3 regions of the Streptomyces dangxiongensis genome follow, and region 3 is predicted to be linked to each of the others. Evidence: riboswitches for the same ligand, from Rfam matches in the RefSeq annotation. Region 3 holds a riboswitch; each other region holds the start of a gene.
The links. Region 3 has a riboswitch for cyclic di-AMP ahead of D9753_RS14750 (transglycosylase SLT domain-containing protein). Riboswitches for the same ligand answer to the same signal wherever they lie in the genome.

Region 1 (4,799 bases), 2.2 Mb from region 3:
CCGCACCCAGGGCGGTGCCCGTCACGGCGGTCCAGAGCCGGCCGACGCCCTGCCGGGCTTGGTGGACGCCCATCAGGCCGAACGTGACGGCGAGTCCCCCGGCGATGGGCATCACCGGCAGCAGGGCGAACGTCAGGGTCGGCCACACGCCCGCGGCGGCCACGGTCCCCAGGACGAGTGCGGTGGGGCCGAGGCCGACGGCGGGTGCGTCGGCCCGGCCGGGCGTGGTGCTCGCGGACATGGTATCCCCTGTTTTTTGAACTTGTTCAAATTCAGGGCTCGATCGTAACAGGGCGCGGCGGAGGGAGGCGTGTGGGGACGGGGTGTCGGGGGACGGGGGTCGGAAACAGGCGGGGCTGCCGGGCGGGGCGGCCCCGCGGCCGGAACCGGGCGAGGCTCCACGGCGGGGAGTTATTGCCTCTGAGGCAATAAAATTGCCGCACGGGCAAAAAGCGGGCTCAATGGAGGCATGAACGCCTCAGACGTCCCGCCGCCGACGGGACCGGGTGACGACCTGCCCGCCGTCGCGCCCCAGCTCCGCGCCCTGCGCCGGCGTGCGGGGCTGACGCTGGAGGCCGCGGCGCGTGCCGCCGGACTCTCGCCGGCCCACCTGTCCCGCCTGGAGACCGGGCACCGCCAGCCCTCGCTGCCGATGCTCCTCGCGCTCGCCCGTATCTACGGTACGACCGTCTCCGAGCTGCTCGGCGAGACGGTCGCCGACCGGGACGCGATCGTGCGGGCCGCCGACATGGAGCCCACGCGGGCGGGCGGATGGACGTACACGCAGGCCGGAGCCTCCGGCCGCGGCATGCAGGCCCTGCGGGTGCGCGTGCCCCACGGCTCGCAGGGCGACATCGTGCGCGTCCATCCCGGGGAGGAGTGGCTGTACGTCCTGAGGGGGCGGCTGCGGCTGCGGCTCGGCGACACGGCGCATCTGCTAGCCCCCGGCGACAGCGCCCACTTCGACTCCCTCACCCCGCACCGCCTCGCCGCCGAGGACCAGGACGGCGTCGAGCTGCTGTTCGTCCACACCCTGTTGCAGAGTCCCACGGCCACGCTGTGCCTGGGGCCGCTGACCGGAGAGCTGCCATGAGCGACTTCGAGACGAAGTTCCCCCGATCCCTGTGGATCCGGCTGATCATCTACATCGCCCTCGGGCATGTCCTGGCCGCGTTCCTGTACCTGCTGTTCACGGTGGGCGCCAAGTCGTGAGCCGCCGGGCGCCCACCGCCGGGCCGGTGTTACCGGTCAGTCCAGCAGGCGCTCGCGGAGCCGTTCCCGGGTCCCGGGGGAGAGGTCCAGGCCCTGGCGCAGGTAGGTGTCGACGTCCCCCCAGGTCTCCTCGATGCTCTCGAACGCCGCTTCCAGGTACTCGGCGCGGGCGTCGAAGAGCGGGTCGAGCAGCTCCATGACCTCGGGCGTGTACGCGGAGTCCGCGCTGCCGCTGCGACGGACCTTGTAGCGGCGGTGCGTGGCGTTGGACTCCAGGTAGTCCGCGACGACGGCGTCCCGCTCCACCCCCAGGGCGAGGAGTGTCACCGCTATGGAGATGCCCGCGCGGTCCTTGCCGGCCGCACAGTGCATCAACGCGGGCACGCTGTCGTCGGCGAGCGCGTGCAGTACCCGGGAGTGCTCGGCGGTGCGCTCCCTGACGATCTTCCGGTAGGAGGCGATCATCCGGGCCGCTCCCTTGCCGTCGTCCAGGATCGCGCGGAGCTGGTCGAGGTCGCCGTCCCGGACCATCGTCCAGAACTCGGCGCCGTCCGCCGGGTCGCTCAGCGGCAGGTTCACGTTCCGCACGCCGGGCAGCTCGACGTCGGGGCCCTCCAGCCGCTGGTCCGCCGTGTTGCGGAAGTCGAACACCGTGTGCAGGCCCAGGGAGGCGAGGAACGCCGCGTCGTCCTCGGTCGCGTGCGCCAGATGCCCGCTGCGGAACAGCACGCCGTAGCGCACCCGCCGTCCGTCCGTGGTGGGCAGCCCGCCCACGTCACGGAAATTGCGCACTCCGGCCAGCTCCGGCTCGGTCGACGGGACCTGCTGCGTCACGGGGGCTCCTCCCGGTCGGCCCCGCCGGCGCGGCTCACCGGCGGGCACTCCGACGACCATACGACATCGATTTCCCCAGGCGACCAGTTGTCCACAGGCATGGTCACGCCGTCCGGCGCCCTCGATGATGTCGGTGTCTGAGCGGGACCGTGACATCTGTGAGGTCTCGATGGCGGACATCGCCGAAGACGGTCGTACGTGGCTCCTGTCGGGCCCCCGCAGCAGTTACGCCCCGCACCTCACCGACGCCGGCGAACTGCTCCGTCTGCACTGGGGCCGCGGATCGTCCCCGCCGACGCCGAAGCCCTCGCGGTCGACCCGCTGTCCGTCCACCGGCCCTTCGAGTCCCCGCTCGACGGCCGGGAGGAGCATCCCGTCGAGGCGGCCCCCGCTCCGTCCGCCCCGCCCTGTCCGTGCGCACCGACGAGCGGCGCGGCACCGAGTGGCGTTCCGTGGCGTACGACACTTCCGGCCGCGTCGCGTCTGAGTCGTGTGCCCGAATTGCGACTCTGTGCACAACTCGCAGCGGAAGGGGTGGATATGGGAAGGCCTCGCGTGATCAGCGTCATATCCGTGACCGTGCGTCGCGTGGCATGTCCACGTAATAGCGCTAAGGGCGGGGGAATTTCGAGGGACGGGGGAGAGGGAAATGCACGCAGGGTGACGATGAGTTCCCGTATCCCGTCACCCGAAACACGAACAGCGGGAACCAGGTGCTTGTTTCCTCACGTCCCGCTCGCTTACGTTCACCACCAATCCGGACGGAACGCCGAATCCTGCCGCCGCCCGGAGCCCCACACTTGACCCGCGTCCGGCAGGAGCGGGGGACCCACCAGGTACGACTGCCTGTCCCGGTCTCCGCGACAGGCTATGGGGTGCAGCCGTGCAGCACACGGCCGGGCAGCTCCAGCCCGAACCCGACAGCTGACCTCGCAGGCGCCGGAGAGGAACCGAGTTATGCCCGCCAAGGGTAAGCACCGACGCCCCAAGCCCCAGCGTTTCTCCCGTTCCCTCGCCGCCGCCGGAACCGGCGGTGCCGCACTGGCCCTCCCGCTGATCGGGGCCACCGGCGCACACGCCGCGCAGGCCGCGGCCCCCGAGCATGCCGTGTCCGGCAAGACCGTGCAGTCCCTCCCGGACACGGCGGACAAGACCGCCGCGCGGTCCGGCCCGGAGCTGCGCACCTACACGGTCCGCAGCGGTGACTACCTCTCGAAGATCGCCGGCGAGCAGCGTGTCAGCGGCGGCTGGCAGCGGCTCTACGACGACAACCGGCAGGCCGTCGGCGCCGATCCGTCGCTGATCCACCCGGGCCTGAAGCTCAGCCTCGGCGGAAAGGCCGCGCAGACCCGCACCGAGTCCGCGACCCCGCGGCACGCCCCGGCAGCCCCGAACTCCACCCGGTCCGCCCCGGCCAGGCAGTCCGCCCCGGCCTCCGAATCCGCCTCCACGCCCACCTCCGCCGGTTACACCCTCCCGGTGGCCGGCGCGGTCACCGGCACCGGCTACCGCGTGGCCGGCGGCATGTGGTCCAGCGGCTACCACACCGGAGTCGACTTCGTCGTCCCGACCGGCACGCCCCTGAAGGCCGTCGCCGCGGGCACCGTCGTCTCCGCCGGCTGGGGCGGCGCGTACGGCAACCAGGTCGTCATCCGGCTGAACGACGGCTACTACGCCCAGTACGGCCACCTCTCGCACCTCTCCGTCTCGGCCGGCCAGAGCGTCACCCCGGGCCAGCCGATAGGCCTGTCCGGCGCCACCGGCAACGTGACCGGCCCGCACCTGCACTTCGAGATCCGCACCACGCCGGCCTACGGCTCCGACATCGACCCGGTCGGCTACCTCCGCCGGCACGGCCTCGCCGTGGGCTGACACCGCGCCCCTCCCGCACCACCCGCCCGACACGCCGCCGAAGGCCGGACCCCGATCCAGGGGCCCGGCCTTCGACGTTCCGGTTGCGGGGCGTTCAACGCACCTGACGGCGGCCCTATTCCGTGGTTGGCGGATTCTTTAGGAGTGGCTCATCTCACCGTTCGTCAACCCCCGCTTACGGTCGCGTAGGTCACATCCGAAGGTGAATCATGGTCCGACGTGGAAGACGATTCGAAGAATGACAACAGATCAGTGATCGGGTCGTACGTGGCGGTGGGGGACAGCTTCACCGAGGGCGTCGGCGACCCCGGCCCCGACGGAGCGTTCGTGGGCTGGGCCGACCGGTTCGCGGTACTGCTCGCCGACCGGCGTCCCGAGGGCGACTTCCAGTACACCAATCTCGCCGTGCGCGGCAAACTGCTGGACCAGGTCATGGCGGTCCAGCTCCCCAGGGCCGTCGAACTGGCCCCGGACCTGGTCTCCTTCTGCGCGGGCGGCAACGACATCATCCGCCCGGGCACCGACCCGGACGAGGTGGCCGAGCGCTTCGAACGCGCCGTGGCCCGGCTGACCGAGGCCGTCGGCACGGTGCTGGTGACGACCGGTTTCGACACCCGCGGCGTGCCCGTGCTCAAGCACCTGCGCGGCAAGATAGCCACGTACAACGGACACGTCCGCGCCATCGCCGACCGGTACGGCTGCCCCGTGCTCGACCTGTGGTCCCTCAGGTCCGTGCAGGACCGCAGGGCCTGGGACCGCGACCGGCTGCACCTCTCGCCCGAGGGGCACACGCGCGTGGCGCTGCGGGCCGGGCAGGTCCTCGGCCTGGACGTCCCGGCCGACCCAGAGCAGCCGTGGCCGCCGCTGCCGCCCCGGGGCAC
Region 2 (4,799 bases), 1.3 Mb from region 3:
CACCAGCTGGAGCTGGCGCTCTGGCTGGAGGCCGACCGTATGGGCTCCCTGCTGGCCGCCCTGGACGACGAGTCCATGGAGAACCAGCGGGACGTCGTCAAGAACGAGCGCCGCCAGCGGTACGACAACGTGCCCTACGGGACCGCCTTCGAGAAGCTGACCGCCCTGTCCTACCCGGAGGGCCACCCCTACCACCACACGCCGATCGGCTCGATGGCGGACCTGGACGCGGCCACCCTGGAGGACGCGCGCCGGTTCTTCCGCACCTACTACGCGCCGAACAACGCGGTGCTCTCCGTGGTCGGCGACATCGACCCCGAGCAGACCCTCGCCTGGGTCGAGAAGTACTTCGGTTCCATCGCCTCCCACGACGGCAAGCCCGAGCCCCGCGACGGTTCCCTGCCGGACGTCATCGGTGACCAGCTCCGCGAGGTCGTCGTGGAGGAGGTCCCCGCGCGCGCCCTGATGGCCGCCTACCGGCTGCCGCACGACGGCACGCGCGCGTGCGACGCGGCCGACCTCGCCCTGACCGTCCTCGGCGGCGGCGAGTCCTCCCGGCTGTACAACCGGCTGGTGCGCCGCGACCGTACGGCCGTCGCGGCCGGCTTCGGCCTGCTGCGCCTGGCCGGCGCGCCCTCGATGGGCTGGCTGGACGTGAAGACGTCCGGTGACGTCGAGGTGCCGGTCATCGAGGCCGCCATCGACGAGGAGCTGGCCCGGTTCGCCGAGGAGGGCCCCACGCCCGAGGAGATGGAGCGTGCCCAGGCCCAGCTCGAGCGCGAGTGGCTGGACCGGCTCGGCACGGTCGCGGGCCGCGCCGACGAACTGTGCCGGTACGCCGTCCTGTTCGGCGACCCGCAGCTCGCCCTCACCGCGGTGCGGCGCGTCCTGGAGGTGACCCCCGAGGAGGTGCGGGAGGTCGCCGAGGCACGCCTGCGCCCCGACAACCGCGCGGTCCTCGTCTACGAGCCGAAGTCCCCGCAGGCCGTCGAGGACACCGGGGTCCCCGAGGACCCGGAGCAGGAAGCGACCGTAGAGGCGGGCCGCGACGAGACCGAGAACGAGGAGACGGCCAAGTGACCGAGCTCGCCACCATGGAGTTCCACCCCCAGCCGCAGCCCGGTGAGGCCAGGCCCTGGGCCTTCCCGGCCCCCGAGCGCGGCACCCTCGGCAACGGCCTGACGGTGCTGCGCTGCCACCGCCCCGGCCAGCAGGTCGTCGCCGTGGAGGTGCTGCTGGACGCACCGCTGGACGCCGAGCCCGCCGGCCTGGACGGCGTCGCCACGATCATGGCGCGGGCCTTCTCGGAGGGTACCGACAGGCACTCGGCCGAGGAGTTCGCCGCCGAGCTGGAGCGCGCGGGCGCCACGCTCGACGCGCACGCCGACCACCCCGGCGTCCGGCTCGGCCTGGAGGTCCCGGCCTCCCGCCTGGCCAGGGGCCTCGGCCTGCTCGCCGACGCCCTGCGCGCGCCCGCCTTCGCCGAGAGCGAGGTCGAGCGGCTGGTCCGCAACCGCCTGGACGAGATCCCGCACGAGCTGGCCAGTCCGGCGCGCCGGGCCGCCAAGGAACTCTCCAGGGAGCTGTTCCCGGCGACCTCGCGCATGTCCCGCCCGCGCCAGGGCACCGAGGAGACGGTCGGGAAGATCGACGCGGCGGCCGTACGCGCCTTCTACGACCGCCATGTGCGGCCCGCCACGGCCACCGTGGTCGTCGTCGGCGACCTGACCGGCACCGACCTGGACGCGCTGCTCGCCGACACCCTGGGCGCCTGGACCGGCACCCCGGGCGAGCCCCGTCCCGTGCCGCCGGTGACCGCCGACGACGCCGGGCGCGTGATCGTCGTGGACCGGCCCGGTGCCGTCCAGACGCAGCTGCTCATCGGCCGCGTCGGGGCCGACCGGCACGACCGGGTCTGGCCCGCCCAGGTGCTCGGCACGTACTGCCTCGGCGGCACCCTCACCTCCCGCCTGGACCGCGTCCTGCGCGAGGAGAAGGGCTACACCTACGGCGTGCGCGCCTTCGGTCAGGTCCTGCGTTCGGCGCCGGACGGCACGGGCGCGGCGATGCTCGCCATCAGCGGCTCGGTGGACACGCCGAACACCGGCCCCGCGCTGGAGGACCTGTGCGAGGTCCTGCGCACGCTCGCGGCGGAGGGCCTGACCGACGCCGAGCGGGACGTCGCCGTGCAGAACCTCGTCGGCGTGGCGCCGCTGAAGTACGAGACCGCCGCGGCCGTCGCGAGCACGCTGGCCGACCAGGTCGAGCAGCACCTGCCCGACGACTTCCAGGCGACGCTGTATCAGCGGCTGGCCGCCACGGGCACGGTGGAGGCCACCGCGGCCGTCGTGAACGCCTTCCCGGTGGACCGCCTGGTGACGGTCCTCGTCGGTGACGCGTCCCGGATCAAGGCGCCGGTCGAGGCGCTCGGCATCGGCGAAGTCACCGTCGTCGCCGCGGAGTAGAGGCACCGGCGGACACGTCGGCGCTACGCGCGCGTGGGGCCCTGCCGACCTACGGGTCGTCAGGGCCCCTGCTGTTCCACTCGTTCACTCAGATGCCCGTTTTGGGGCGGAGGTTGCCTGTCTGCCGTGTGGGATGCGCTACAAAATCCCGGATCTGTTTGAGGAGTCGAAGGGGGCCGCCGTACCGTCATGCGGGCTGTTCGTCAGGCACTGCGCCGCACCCGCGGCACCGGACAGTCATCGCCGAGTCCCCGTAGGCGCGAGCCAGGGGAGCCGGGGACCCACCGTCCCTGGGGTGAATCGGGCGCCCGCGCGTGAGCGAGGGGGCCCGTAGGAGACCTTCCTGCTCCGAACCCGTCAGCTAACCCGGTAGGCGAGAGGGAAGGAAAGGACCAGCCACTTCATGGCGTTCATGTGCGCCCCCGGGAAGCACCGCAAGCCCGGTCGGGTCAAGCGCACCACCGCTCAGGCGGCCGGCGTCGCGGCCCTCACCACCACCGGTGTCATCGGCACCCTCGCCGCGTCCCCGGCGCTCGCCGCCGACAGCTCCGTGGAGCAGACCGGTCTCACGCCGGTCCTCACCGTGAACGACGACGTCGCCCAGCAGATCGACGCGCAGGCCGCCGCCCAGCAGCAGGCCGCCGAGCGGAAGGCGGCCGAGGCGGCCGCGGAGAAGGCGGCCGCCAAGAGGGCCGAGGAGGTCCGCGAGGCGCGGATCCGCGCCGCCCGCGAGGCCGAGCGCAAGCGGCTGAACGCCTTCGTCATCCCGATCGCGCAGTCGTATGTCTCCACTGGCTACCAGGCCAGCAGTTCCCTGTGGTCCTCCGGTTCGCACACCGGCGTCGACTTCCACGCGGCCAGCGGCACCTCGGTCCACGCGGTGGGTTCCGGCACGGTCGTCTCCACGGGCTGGGGCGGTGCGTACGGCAACCAGATCGTGATCCGGATGGCCGACGGCATGTACACCCAGTACGGCCACCTGTCGTCCATCGGTGTCACGGTGGGCCAGCAGGTCGTCCCGGGGCAGCAGATCGGCCTGTCGGGCGCGACCGGCAACGTCACCGGCCCGCACCTGCACTTCGAGGCCCGTACGACCCCCGACTACGGCTCGGACATCGACCCCGTCGCCTACCTGCGCAAGCACGGCGTGAACGTCTGACCGGACGGCCGCCCGCACGGCATCCGAAGCCCCGGCTCACCGAGCCGGGGCTTTCGCCTTTTTCGGTGGTTCTCTTCCGGTGTCCGCCGGACCCGCTGACCAAAAAATATTCATGGATGACGCCCTGCCGTCGGAAATTCGGGTCCCTTGGAATAGAGTCGCGGGAACACGCGTCCATCGTCGGCGTTTCACGGGAATTAAGGCGGAGGTCGGTCATGCGTATTCCGGCGCACTCGGTGTGCACCGCTGTCCGGGACGACATCGTCGCCGGTGTCCACGAGCGCGGCAGCCGCCTCACCGAGGAAGTTTTGGCCCGCCGCTACGGCGTCTCGCGCGTCCCCGTCCGCGAGGCCCTGCGCACCCTGGAGGCGGAGGGCTTCGTGGTGACGCGCCGGCACGCGGGCGCGTGCGTGGCCGAACCGACCGAGCAGGAGGCCGCCGACCTGCTGGAGATGCGGCTGCTGCTGGAGCCGCTGGGAGCCGCCCGGGCCGCGCAGCGGCGCACCGAGGCCCACCTGAAGGTGTTGCGCGGACTGGTCCGGCTGGGGCAGGAGCGGGCCAGGAGGGGTGGCAGCGAGGATCTGCGCGCGCTGGGCGGCTGGTTCCACGAGACGCTCGCCCAGGCGTCCGGCAGCCCCTCGCTGACCTCGGTGCTCACCCTGCTGCGGCACAAGATCGCCTGGATGTACGCGGTGGCGACGCCGCTCGGCCCGGTGGAGTCGTGGGCGGAGCACGGGGCGATCGTGGACGCGGTGGCGCGGGGGGACGGCGAACGTGCGCGGGCGCTCACCGCGCTGCACACCGAGCGCGCCACCGGTGGCCACCGGCTGCGTTTCTCCGCCGCCGCGGAGCGTGTGAGGTCTTCGCAACGGGCCGTAAACATGACGGGCCCGCGGAATTAACACGTACGCCGTATACAAAGGAGAGGTATTCGCGGACGGGTTTTCCGCTGCCCGAATTCCGTCGTGCGGGAATTCGCGGGAAGTGGGCACGGGCCGGCCGGGATCCGGGGGAATACCGTGCGGAGCGTGCGCGGACACGGCGGAGCCGCGCCGCCCCGAGAGGCGAACGCGGCTCCGGCGCTCTGCGCGGTGGCGCTCAGACGGTCTCGGGCAGTTCCTCCAGGCCCTCGGAGACCAGCTTGGCCAGACGGTCGAGGGCGGCGTCCGCGCCCT
Region 3 (4,799 bases):
CCAGGCCGCCGAGTTCGGGCAGCCCGAGGTCGGTGCTGATCTTCACGGTGCCGGACAACTGCTGCACGTCCGACCTGGCGATCTTTTCGACGAGCTGCTGTGCGCTGATCTTCGGCAGGTCGGGGTCACCGGAGTCGGCGAGCGCCGGGACGAGCCCGATCGTGGCCGCGGCCACCCCCACCACCGCGACCGGGACGGCGTACCGGGCGGCCTTGCGCCGGCCGGGACGCGGGTCCTCGTCGCGCGCGCCGCCCACTGCGTCGTCGGATGCGTACGGTGCCATGTGTGCCTTACCTCCGTCGTCGGCGGCGGCTGTCCTCACGCTGGTCCACCTGAGCCGCCATTCTCACCCGAATCGGTGAGGGAGTGGTGATTTCCGTAGTGACCATCTGACCAAATCGGCCGCGGGGAAGCGTCAGCCCTCGGGGCCAACTCCGTGTACGCCTGCGGTATGACATGCGAAGGCGGCATCTCCCCCGACCCGTAGGGGTCGTGCGGGAAGACGCCGCCCGAAGCGGGTCCGGCCGGTTCAGCCGGCGCGGTGCACCACCGCGTCGCACAGTTCGAGGAGCGCCGCCTTGGCGTCGCACTCCCGCAGTGGCGCCAGCGCGGCCCGCGCCTCCTCCGCGTACCGCACGGTGTCCCGGCGGGCCTGCTCCAGCGCGGGGTGCGCGCGCAGCGCGGTCAGCGCCTCGGCGTGCCGGGCGTCGTCGCTGAGGTCGGAGTCCAGCAGCGCGCAGAGGGCGAGGTCCTCGGTCAGGCCCAGCCGGGTGGCCCGCTCGCGCAGCCGGAGCACGGGGAGGGTGGGGATGCCCTCGCGCAGGTCGGTGCCCGGGGTCTTGCCGGACTCGTGGGAGTCCGAGGCGATGTCCAGGACGTCGTCGGCGAGCTGGAAGGCGACGCCGAGCCGTTCGCCGTACTGGGTGAGCACGTCGACGACCGTGTCGTCGGCACCGGACATCATCGCGCCGAACCGGCACGACACCGCCACCAGGGAGCCCGTCTTGCCGCCGAGCACGTCCAGGTAGTGCTCGACCGGGTCGCGGCCGTCCGAGGGGCCCGCGGTCTCCAGGATCTGGCCGGTGACCAGCCGTTCGAACGCGAGGGCCTGCACCCGGACCGCCTCGGGGCCGAGGTCGGCGAGGATCTGGGAGGCGCGGGCGAAGAGGAAGTCGCCGGTGAGGACCGCGACGGAGTTGCCCCAGCGCGTGTTGGCGCTGGCCACGCCGCGTCGCACGGCCGCCTCGTCCATGACGTCGTCGTGGTACAGCGTGGCCAGATGGGTCAGCTCCACGACCACGGCGGACGGTACGACACCGGGCGCGTAGGGGTCGCCGAACTGTGCCGCGAGCATCACGAGCAGCGGCCGGAACCGCTTCCCACCGGCCCGTACGAGGTGCTGCGCGGCCTCCGTGATGAACGGGACCTCACTCTTGGTGGCCTCGAGCAAGCCTTCCTCGACAGCCGTCAATCCGGCCTGGACATCGGCTTCCAGAGCCTGGTCCCGCACGCTCAGCCCGAACGGCCCGACGACGGTCACGAGGGGTCTCCTGTCTGCTGCTGTCTGCTGGCGATCACACGGTTTGTCGATAGGTCGCTGCCCTCACTCAACTCAGCGTATCCGGTCCTCTTTCGATCACCGATAGCGCCCACCGGTCCAGCCTGGGCGGTATCGGACCGGAACGGGCATGAGTGTGATCAGGTAGTAGGAAGGGACATTTATCGACTTAACGGCAATTCCGTACTCTGTCGTGACCTCTCCCCTCCTTCCGCCCGCCCCCTTTCGGCCACCCACCCGCACCCGTGGGTTCGACCGCGCCGCGGCCCGGATTCCTCCGTCGCCGGACTCCGGGGCGGGAATGCGCCGATTCCCTCTTGTCTGTTTTGCAGCAATTTGCCATTTAGTGAATTAGGTCACGCGCCGACCCGGCCGCCCCGCCCGTCCAAGCCCTCCCGAACCCTTGCCCCGTGGGCGAGTTGAGGATTGGCGACCGCAAAGGATCAAGTACCCCATACGACGTCGATCAAGGTCAAATGGTGCGTTGTGTGAACTCGGCACTTGTTCCCGACATGTGCTCTCGCATACGTTCCCGGCCGTCGGGCGGACGCCTAATCCTGCCGCCGCCCGCATCACCCATCGACGAACTCATTCGTACGGCAGGAGCGGGGGACCCAGGTAGGCCGCCGGACCGGAACGGCACACGCCGCGCCGGAACGGCTAGGGGTGAAGCCGTGCCTCCTTCAGGGCACGGCCGGGCGCCTCCCCGCCCGAACCCGACAGCTCACCTCGCAGGCGCCGGAGAGGAACATCGCCATGTCTGCCGTCGCTCAGCACCCCCGCACCCGCAACAGCCGCCTCGTCCGCGCCCTCACCGCCGCGGCCACCGGCGCCGCCGTCCTCGCCCTGCCGCTCATCGGCGCCACCGGCGCCGCCGCGGCCACCACCACCGCCACGAAGGCCACCACCCCCGCCGGCTACCCGAACACCCTCGACGGCTGGATCCGCGAGTCGCTCGCGATCATGGCGCAGAAGGGCATCCCGGGCACCTACAACGGCATCTACCGCAACATCATCCGCGAGTCGTCGGGCAACCCGTCCGCCATCAACCTGTGGGACTCCAACGCGGCAGCGGGCATCCCGTCCAAGGGCCTGCTCCAGGTCATCGACCCCACGTTCAACGCCTACCACGTGGCCGGAACGTCGTTCAACATCTACGACCCGGTCGCGAACATCACCGCCGCCTGCAACTACGCGGCCGCACGGTACGGCTCGATCGACAACGTCTTCGGGGCGTACTGACCGGCACCGGCGGCGGGCGCTGCTGACATCCCGGTCAGTCGGCCGGGAACAGTCTCTCGAGGACGACGGCGACACCGTCGTCCTCGTTCGACAGAGTGACCTCGTCCGCGACAGCCCGCAGTTCGGCGTGGGCGCCGGCCATCGCGACGCCGTGGCCCGCCCAGTCGAACATCGGGATGTCGTTGGGCATGTCACCGAAGGCGACGGCCCGTTCGGCGCCGATCCCCAGCCGCTCGGCGGCCAGCGCGAGCCCCGTCGCCTTGGTCACCCCGCTCGGCTGGAGCTCCACGGTCCCCGGCCCCGACATCGTGACCGTCGCCAGCGAGCCCACCACCGCACGCGCCACGGCCGCCAGCTCGTCGTCGGACAGGGCGGCATGACGCAGCAGCACCTTGCTGATGGGCGCGGACCACAGGTCGTCCCGCCGGCCGACCCGCAGCGCGGGCAGCGTCGGATGGGGCATCCGGTAGCCGGGCTCGATGAGTGTGAGCCCGTCCACGCCGTCCTGGTCGACCGCCGCGAAGACCTGCCCCACCTCCGCCTCGATCTTGCCGAGCGCGGTTTCCGCCAGCTCCCGGTCCAGCCGGACCGACCACAGCAGGCGGTCGGTCCCGGCGTCGTAGAGCTGCGCGCCCTGCCCGCACACCGCGAGCCCCGTGCGGCCGAGATCCGCCAGGAGCGGCCGTACCCGCGGGGCCGGGCGGCCCGTCACCACCAGGTGGCGGGCACCGGCCCACGCCACCCGCGCGAGCGCGGCGAGCGACCGGTCGGAGACGGTGTCGTCGCCGCGCAGCAGCGTCCCGTCCAGGTCGGTGGCGATCAGGGCGTACGCGGGGGTGGGTGCCATGATCAGAGAATACGGACACCGCACCCCGCCGACTCACCTGTCTCGTCCGGCACTTACCTGCTGACCGGCCCCGACCGGCCGGTTCCGGCCGGCCCCCGCGGGCTCCTGGACGCCGGTCCCCCAACCGGCTCCGGCACCGGCTGCCCGGACGAGGAGGAGCGGATCAGGACGGGGGTGGGACGGCCCCGGACGCAGGCGGCACGGCCCCGGACGGAGGCGAAAGGGCCCCTGGTGGAGGCGGAACCGGTGCCGGGCCCGGACGGAACGCCTCACCCGTGGGCCGCCGCCAGATGCCTCGCCAGGCGCGGGGAGGCGAACTCCGTCCCGCAGACGAAACGCATCACCGGGCCGTACGAGGAGGCCGCCGGCAGGCCGGTGAAGTACAGGCCCGGCACCGAGGAGACGTAGCCGGGGCCGAGTCTCGGCGTGCCACGGCTCACCGCGAGCCGGGTGCGCAGTCCGGGGCCGAGGAAGTCCATCGCCGCGAGGTCGACGCGGTAACCGGTGGCGGCGATGACGTGGTCGGCGGTGAGCCGCTCGGTCCGCCCGGCGTGGGTGCGGACGATGAGCACGGGACTGCCGTCCGGGGCCTCGGCGCCCACCACCCGCTCGACGTCCCGCACCCGCACACCGCTCTCGAAGCGCTCGCGCAGCCACCAGGCGCCGAGCGGGCCGAGGACCCGGCGGACCAGGTAATGACGGGTGGACTCGGGCAGGAAGCGGTACGGGTGCGGGTGATGGCTGAGCGCCCACAGCGACCAGGCGCGGCCGAACGGGGACCGGGGCCGGAACGCCGGCTGCCGCCAGGGCGGGCTGCCGAAAGCGACCCGCCCGCGTCCCCGGGCGACCACGCGCACGCGTGCACCCGCCTCGGCGGCGAGCGTCGCCGTCTCCAGCGCGGACTGGCCGGCGCCGATGACGATCAGCTCGCGGCCGGCGAACCGGCCGAGGTCGTGGTGCTGGGAACTGTGCGAGACCGGGCCGGACGGGGAAGGTCCGTCGGCCGCCGCTCCCGTCAGCTCCGGCGGCAGGTGGGCGAGCCCGGCCAGGCCGGTGGCGACGACGACCGCGCGCGCGGTGAACAGCTCCCCGGAGTCCAGCGCGATCGCGAAACCGCCGCCCGGATCGCGGTCGGCCGAGACGACCCGCACC

Region 1: another riboswitch for cyclic di-AMP. It lies ahead of D9753_RS05065 (M23 family metallopeptidase); the one in region 3 lies ahead of D9753_RS14750 (transglycosylase SLT domain-containing protein).
Region 2: another riboswitch for cyclic di-AMP. It lies ahead of D9753_RS08860 (M23 family metallopeptidase); the one in region 3 lies ahead of D9753_RS14750 (transglycosylase SLT domain-containing protein).

What each region holds. Positions count from the first base shown of each region.
Region 1 covers NZ_CP033073.1:1,165,682-1,170,480, reverse strand. The annotation lists gene D9753_RS05090 (hypothetical protein) at 1-241, opposite strand, end outside; gene D9753_RS05085 (helix-turn-helix domain-containing protein) at 470-1,093, shown strand; gene D9753_RS05080 (DUF6126 family protein) at 1,090-1,212, shown strand; gene D9753_RS05075 (tyrosine-protein phosphatase) at 1,249-2,046, opposite strand; partial or broken gene D9753_RS37640 (alpha-galactosidase) at 2,216-2,519, shown strand; cyclic di-AMP (ydaO/yuaA leader) riboswitch at 2,843-3,000, shown strand; gene D9753_RS05065 (M23 family metallopeptidase) at 3,004-3,918, shown strand; gene D9753_RS05060 (SGNH/GDSL hydrolase family protein) at 4,171-4,799, shown strand, end outside.
Region 2 covers NZ_CP033073.1:1,996,921-2,001,719, reverse strand. The annotation lists gene D9753_RS08870 (M16 family metallopeptidase) at 1-1,080, shown strand, start outside; gene D9753_RS08865 (M16 family metallopeptidase) at 1,077-2,465, shown strand; cyclic di-AMP (ydaO/yuaA leader) riboswitch at 2,697-2,856, shown strand; gene D9753_RS08860 (M23 family metallopeptidase) at 2,869-3,624, shown strand; gene D9753_RS08855 (GntR family transcriptional regulator) at 3,840-4,526, shown strand; gene D9753_RS08850 (HPr family phosphocarrier protein) at 4,723-4,799, opposite strand, start outside.
Region 3 covers NZ_CP033073.1:3,331,355-3,336,153, forward strand. The annotation lists gene D9753_RS14740 (LolA family protein) at 1-283, opposite strand, end outside; gene D9753_RS14745 (polyprenyl synthetase family protein) at 530-1,540, opposite strand; cyclic di-AMP (ydaO/yuaA leader) riboswitch at 2,129-2,311, shown strand; gene D9753_RS14750 (transglycosylase SLT domain-containing protein) at 2,315-2,800, shown strand; gene D9753_RS14755 (HAD family hydrolase) at 2,835-3,647, opposite strand; gene D9753_RS14760 (FAD-dependent oxidoreductase) at 3,917-4,799, opposite strand, start outside.